Regions from separate parts of the Ruegeria sp. BG9 genome, predicted to be linked through region 1. Evidence: riboswitches for the same ligand, from Rfam matches in the RefSeq annotation. Region 1 holds a riboswitch; the other holds the start of a gene.
What was found. Region 1 has a riboswitch for cobalamin ahead of ACR0I8_RS11040 (DUF1636 family protein). Riboswitches for the same ligand answer to the same signal wherever they lie in the genome.
Positions count from the first base shown of each region.

Region 2: another riboswitch for cobalamin. It lies ahead of ACR0I8_RS03320 (DUF1636 domain-containing protein); the one in region 1 lies ahead of ACR0I8_RS11040 (DUF1636 family protein).

Region 1 is NZ_JBQFSY010000005.1:319,329-322,949, forward strand. It holds gene ACR0I8_RS11035 (ABC transporter ATP-binding protein) at 1-605, opposite strand, end outside; gene ACR0I8_RS11040 (DUF1636 family protein) at 602-949, opposite strand; cobalamin riboswitch at 1,056-1,260, opposite strand; gene ACR0I8_RS11045 (hypothetical protein) at 1,295-1,783, opposite strand; gene ACR0I8_RS11050 (hypothetical protein) at 1,780-2,001, opposite strand; gene ACR0I8_RS11055 (D-lyxose/D-mannose family sugar isomerase) at 2,121-2,786, opposite strand; gene ACR0I8_RS11060 (carbohydrate kinase family protein) at 2,805-3,621, opposite strand, start outside.
Region 2 is NZ_JBQFSY010000001.1:652,818-656,438, forward strand. It holds tRNA gene ACR0I8_RS03310 (tRNA-Cys) at 157-230, shown strand; gene ACR0I8_RS03315 (NAD(P)-dependent oxidoreductase) at 269-1,339, opposite strand; cobalamin riboswitch at 1,366-1,569, shown strand; gene ACR0I8_RS03320 (DUF1636 domain-containing protein) at 1,653-2,033, shown strand; gene cobW (cobalamin biosynthesis protein CobW) at 2,030-3,085, shown strand; gene cobN (cobaltochelatase subunit CobN) at 3,091-3,621, shown strand, end outside.

The DNA.
Region 1 (3,621 bases):
GCGAATTCGGGGATCATGACCAGATCGTGGACAATCATCACAACCGTCACACCCAACTCGGCGACCAGAGACAGCATGTGCCCTTTGGCATCCGGGTCTAGGTGGTTGGTCGGTTCGTCCAAAAACAGCAGCGAGGGGTTCTGCGCCAACGCCCGTGCGATATGGGCGCGCTGGCGCTCTCCACCCGACAGCTTTGCCATCTGTTTGCCCGCAAAATGGGACAGTTCGGTGGTGTCGAGCACACGCTGCAGGTCCGCTTGAAGAGCCTCGGCGGATTTGTCGGCCCTGATCGGGATTTGCCCAAGGGCCACATAATCGCGCAGTTGCAGCCGCCCGTCGGGCATTTCCTGCTGGCCGACAACGGCAATTCGTCTGGCCCGCTCCAGCGACGACAGTTTCCGCAGGCTTTGCCCCTGAATACGCACATCGCCTAAAGCCAGCTTTGCGACACCGCACAAGAGGTTGAGCAGCGTCGTTTTGCCTGCCCCGTTCGGGCCAGCGACGGCCAGGATCGCGCCTTCCTCAAGGGTAAACGAGGTGTCGCGCAGCAGCACGTCGCCGTTCAGGGCGTAGTATTCCAGATTTTCAGCGACCAGAAAGCTCATGCCATGTCCTCCGGTGGCAGGCAGGGCATGCGCGACAGGGTTTTGGTATAGAGCGCCAAAGGACGGGTCGAGGCGCTGGTCCAGCCATCCTCGCTGTCCCGGAATTGATGGGCGAACTCCGCCAAAGCGCTCAGATCGGCAGGGGTTTGAATATCGCCAAACAGGTATTGCGCCTTGCCTTTGGCCTGCAGTCCGACCGTCATCGGGCGGTTGCAACCGGCCATGCAGTCGATCAGGCGTGTAGAGAACCCCTCGGGCAGCTGGCTATCCAGCGTTTCCTTCGCCGCATGCGCGGGTATCGGCCCATTGCAGGTGCCGCATATCAGGACGAAATGGTCAGCCATGGCACGGGTCGCCAACTTGAACAAAAACCAAGTGAAGGCAAAAGCCATGAATTGCATTAGCACGCGGATGTGCCATCGAGCCTCCTTCCGGGACACCCCGCCCCGGGTTGGTTAAACTGTGATGGCAGGTCTCCTGACTTGCGGGTCGTTGCTTGGCCAACCTTCCCGACCTTAGGGGCCAGTGGTTTTGTGGCGTCGCTCTCCGCTTACAGTTGCGGGGGCAGTCACGGCATTGGCCCTTGGGCCGCACCGTATTCCCATTTTCATCCCTCAGACACAGGCCGTCGGGAACCATCCAGAGCAGCTAGTCTGCTCACGCTCCTATTGTCAAGCGCCGGAATCTCGCTATCGGACCACGCGCAGGGTCGGCCTGCGGGCGGGTTGGGCCGGTCCGACGCTATTGGTCGGGAACTGGCTGGCTAGGGTCAAACCGGCCTTTATCAGGTGCGCGTCCGGGTAGCCTCCGGTCAATTCGTTCAAGGCATCGCGTGCCGCCGGAGTTTCGTCGCGGCGCATGTGATGCAGCAACCGCAGCAGGGCACATTCGTCACATGTCAGTTCTTGCCGTGTTTCAACACAAAGCGGGTCGTTGAAGGCCAGACCCAGAGGGCGGGTGTGAAGCGTGGCCTTGACGACTTTGAAGACCAGATGCGCCAAAACCAATCCTTGGTCGCGCCCCCAGTGTTCGGTTGCGACGGAAAAGGCATGTTGCCACGCCTGCGTTTCCGGCTGTGTTAAGCTTAGGATGAAGTGCCGCATGACAGGGAGCATACCGCGTTCGAAACCGTCAAAATCGGTTAAGGGCAGTGTGTGGTTAGATGCCGAGTGTTTCATGCGCGTTCCCTTTTGGGTTTGAGGGATTTCGCAACCAATGGGTGGACGTTTCGCGGAAGGGTGCAGGGTTCGACCGGTGTTTCAGGACGCGGTGATGCAGCGCGGACGGAAAAGCTGAGATCATCCTCGATCGCCTGCCTCAGTTTTGGTTTCAATGCGCAGCCATGGCGGCTGGCAACGGCGTCCATGGCCAACAGGTCGGCGAGGGATTTTCGCATGTGAGGTTATCTTTCGGTCGCAAAAATGGGACCGGGCGATGATTCCAAGGAATCTGACTGGGTCAGTCGTTAACTGACTAAATTAGTCAGAAAATGCAAGCGCGAAATTCTTAATGAAATCAGTAGTCGGCAACCAACAGGAAATCCGGTGCCGTGTCTTCTTCGATTGTTGCAAAGCGCGGGATCGGGTCTTCAAATACGTTGTCCGTCCGGTCGTCATTCACGGTTGAGACTTCGCCAATCAAGCAATCCCCACCTTCCGCCCAGAAGGCATGCCAGATGCCGGGCATCAAGGTCACGCTCTGACCTGGCTTCAAGCGCAAATGCTCTCCGGGCCGTATGGTGACAGGGCAGGCATCGCTGGGAACGGTGACCGGGGTATCGCGGTCGACACCGCCATCGGGGTCCGAGGCATAGATTTCCATAACCAGATCGGCGCCCCCACGGTTGATGATATCCTCGGCTTTGACGATATGGCGATGCATCGGCGATAGCTGTTTGTCGCGAGAGATCAGCAGCTTTTCGGCATAGAGCATACCGCGTCCCCGGCTCAGATCGCTGACGTTACCGTTGCGCAGGGTGAACAGAAACAACCCAAGCTCATCGAACTTGCCTTGACCGTAATCGGTGATATCCCAACCTAGCCCATGGGCACGAATACTGTCCGCCTGGGCGCTGCGCATCTGCTCAGGTGTCCAATCTGCGAAAGGTGGCAGAACGGCACCAAATGAACTGATGAATGCCTGGGCTTCGGTCTTGATACGGTTGATTTCGGATCGTTTCATCTCAGACTCTTCGTAGGGCTATATTTCATGCGACCAGGGCGGGTTGGCTCCGGCGCGTGAGACGGTCACAGCAGCCACCTCTGCGCCCAAGGTCAAGGCGTCGCGTAGCGCGTCTGGGGACAGTGCTTTCAAGCCGGGCTTTGTCAGCTTGCCAGCCTGTTCCAGCGACGCCAAAACCCCTGCATTGAACGTGTCACCCGCGCCAACCGTATCAACAACTTGCACCGGTTTGACAGGAACTGAGACCACCGCGCCGTTGGCCAGATAGCCCGAGGCGCCCTCACTCCCACGGGTGACGATGACCGCGGAGGGGCCTGCTTGAAGCAGCAAAGGGACTTTCTGATCGTGGTTTTCCGGGCCGGGGACGATCCAGTCCAGATCCTCATCCGAGACTTTGACGATATCGGCCTGTTCGATCATCTGGTTCAACCGCGTGCGGTAGCGGGTCTGATCCTGTATGAAACCGGGTCGGATATTGGGGTCCAACATCACAGCACAGTTCGTGCCATGTTGCGCCAGCATCGCGGCATAGGCATCCGCGCAAGGCTCACAGGCAAGGCTGATGCCACCAAAGTACAGCGCTGAAACCGCGGGGAGTTGGCGCGGCATGTCCTCTGCACGTAGCATCCGACCCGCAGTGTTTTCATCGACAAACGTGTAAGTCGCGTGGCCGTCCTTCAGTTGAACAAACGCCAGCGTGGTTGGTCTGTCCGAGGCAATCACATGTGTCGTATCCACGTGGCTGGCCCGCAGGTCATCGGCCAATTGATGCCCGAACATGTCCGAGGACAGGCCAGTCAGCAGCCCAACGGGCGCGCCCAACCGGCCCAAAGCG
Region 2 (3,621 bases), on a different contig from region 1:
CCCAGATGCCGCAAGCCTTGTTCACGATCCGTTTAAACCGGCCGCCCACAAATATTGATTTGCTGCCCAAAATCGGCGCCAATCCTCTGGACGCCCCCGATGAAAGCTGTTAAAACGCCCACCACACCACGGCAAGTATTTGATTTTACTTGAAAAGGCGAGTTGGCGGAGTGGTGACGCAGCGGATTGCAAATCCGTGTACACCGGTTCGATTCCGGTACTCGCCTCCACATCCCCTTCCTCTAAATACCGCCTCCGGAAATCAGTTTCAGGAGGAACGCCCCTGAGGCACAACCTCGTACCCTGGTTCTTCCGGCTCATCGTCTTGCATTTCCGTAGGAAAACCCGGTGCGCGGATGTCCAAACCCGTGGCCTCTTCAAGGCGTTTGATGATGTTTGGCGACAGCTCACGCTCGCCAAACCGGGCGATGCCATCCTCAAATATCTTGATCATCACCGGATTGATTTCCAGCGGAACACCGGCGCGGTCGGCGACGTCCTGAAACAGGCCGATATCCTTTTTCACCAAATCCATCGTAAACGAAATATCGCGCGAACCGTTCAGGATCACCTGGCTTTCGGTTTCGTGCACGAACGATGTCCCCGACGAGATTTTGATGGCCTCATAGGTGGTGTTCAAATCCATCCCGGCGGCCTTGGCGGTGACCAACGCTTCAGCACAAGTGATTAGGTTGGCCGTGGCTAGATAATTGGTCAGTACCTTCAGAACCGAGGCCGAGCCGAGCTCTCCGGTGTGCAGAACGCGCCGCCCCATGGTGGTCAGGAAAGGCAAAATACGCTCGAACGTATCGCGATCGCAGCCAGCGAAGATCGAGATATTGCCCGTCGCCGCGCGGTGACAGCCACCCGAAACAGGGCAATCGACTGCGGCCCCTCCGCGCTCCAGAACCAATGCCCCCAATCGCTTGACCTCAGCCTCGTCGGTGGTGGACATCTCCATCCAAATCTTACCTGGACCAACCTCTGGCAACATCTCTTGCATCACCGCGTCCGAGGCCGCTGGCGACGGCAGGCAGGTTATCACGGCATCGCAATCGCGCATCATCTGGGCCGGGTTTTTAGCCGCTTTGGCCCCCTGCGCGACAAAACCCTCAACCAGATCGGAACTCAGGTCATGAACCGTCAGGTCGATTCCATTGCGCAGCAATGACCCTGACAGCTTGCCGCCCACATTCCCAAGCCCGATAAAACCTACTTTCATGGATTTCGCCTCCGTTTGCGATTTGAGGCCATGCGACCATGCATCAGCGCCCTGTTCATGCCGCCTAGCGACGCTGGCAGGTCGCTTTTCAACGTGCCGCAGCGGTCTGAGCTGCATCGCGCTTGACAAGCTGCGGGTGCGTGCCGCATGAGCCTCATGTTGGTGTCTGTGAGAACAGATGAAAAGGGAATGCGTCAACGGGTTTTCCGCCAAACGCAGCCGCCCCCGCGACCGTGACCGGAGAGGGTGCCCAAGCCACTGGCGCAAAGCCGGGAAGGCGGGACATCCGACAGAGGACGCCTCTGACATCCGCAAGCCGGGAGACCTGCCAGCGCCCGAAGATGAAACCGGACGGGGTGTTCCGGTGTCGGGTCAAGGGACCCGCATGAAACCCCGTCCCCCACGATGAGGATTTGGGGGGATGAGAGACATGACCGAGACCGCTCCGGTCGAATTGCTGGTTTGCACCACCTGTCGTCGCGGGCTGCCCGTTGAAGACGACGCGAAACGCCCCGGCACCCTGTTGCACAAGGCGCTTGAACAGGCGGAGCTGCCGGAAGGGATTACCCTTAAAGCCGTGGAATGCTTGTCGAACTGCAACGAGGGCTGTTCCATCGTGCTGCGCGGCGGCCCGGATCGCTGGACCTTCGTCTATGAGCACCTGAACGAAACCGACCATGTCGACGTGATCGTTGACGGCGCCACCAAGTACCTCGCGACCGAGGACGGCTTGGTCAAATGGCGTGAGCGCCCTGAACATTTCCGCAAAAACTGCGCAGCCCGCATTCCCCCGATTGGAGCCCTGAAATGAGCAACTTGGAAAAACTCCCCGTCACCGTGATCACTGGCTTCTTGGGCTCGGGCAAGACGACTCTGGTTAAACACCTGATGCAGAACCCGCAGGGCAAGCGTCTGGCCGTTGTGGTCAACGAATTTGGAGATGTTGGCGTCGATGGCGACATCCTGAAATCCTGCGCCATCCCCGATTGCCCGGCGGAAAACATCATGGAACTGGCGAACGGTTGTATCTGCTGCACCGTGGCCGACGACTTCATCCCGACTATCGAAGCCCTGATGGCGCTGGAGCCGCGCCCTGATCACATACTGATCGAAACTTCCGGCCTCGCCCTGCCTAAGCCGCTGCTGAAGGCGTTCGACTGGCCCGATATCCGATCGAAAATCACCGTCGATGGCGTGATCGCGCTGGCCGATGCCGAGGCTGTCGCCGCTGGTCGCTTTGCGCCGAATGTCGAAGCCGTGGACGCTCAGCGCCTGGCCGATGACTCGATCGACCATGAAACGCCCTTGTCCGAGGTGTTCGAGGATCAGATTTCCTGCGCCGACATCATCCTGCTGACCAAGCCTGATCTGGCCGGTCCCGAAGGCGTGGCCGAAGCGAAAAAGATCATCGCCGCCGAGGCCCCTCGCCCGCTACCCGTTGTCGAAGTGGCCGAAGGCGCCGTGGACGTCCGCGTTGTTCTTGGTCTGGAAGCGGCTGCTGAAGATGACATGGACGCCCGTCCATCGCATCACGACGGTCACCACGATCACGAGCATGACGATTTCGAAAGTATCATCGTTGATCTGCCGGAACAGTCCGACCCTGCCGAACTGGTCGCCAAGATCGCACGTCTGGCGACTGAGCTGAACATCCTGCGCGTCAAAGGCTACGCCGCCGTTCAAGGCAAGCCTATGCGCCTGCTGGTTCAGGCCGTGGGTGCTCGTGTGCGTCACCAGTATGACCGTCCGTGGGAGCCCGGTGAAGACCGCCGCTCGCGTATGGTGGTGATCGCCGAACATGACGACATCAGAGAAGCAGAAATCCGCGATATCCTCGCTGGTGTCACCGAGGCCGCTGAGTAAGACCAATGCACGTCGTCTTCCGCGAAAGCCACGGGTTAGAAGAAACAGAAACCCCAACCGATCTGGGCCAGAGCCCGGCGGATTTGGTGGTGCTGTCCTTCTCGGACAGCGACCTTGGCGCTTTCGCGGCGGGCTGGCATCGCGGTGGCGGGCCGGATGGGCGTATGCCCACGATGCGGTTGGCGAACCTGACGGCGTTGAAGCACCCTTTGTCAGTCGACACCTATGTGGAACAGACGCTGGAGGGCGCCAAGGGCATTCTGATCCGTCTGATTGGCGGCGTGCCTTACTGGGCCTACGGGCTGCAGCAAGTTCTGTCACTTGCGCAGGCCAAGGGGATCGCGCTGGCCGTCCTGCCCGCCGACGGGCGTGAGGATACGCGGCTGGATGAGTATTCCACCCTGCCCGTCTCGACCCTGCGGCGTCTGGCACATCTCTGCGACACCGGCGGTGAAGTCGCAGCGCAGGCCGCCTTGGCGCAGATGGCATTGGCGGCGGGGCTCTATGCCGGCCCGGTTATGGGGGCTAAAACCCTG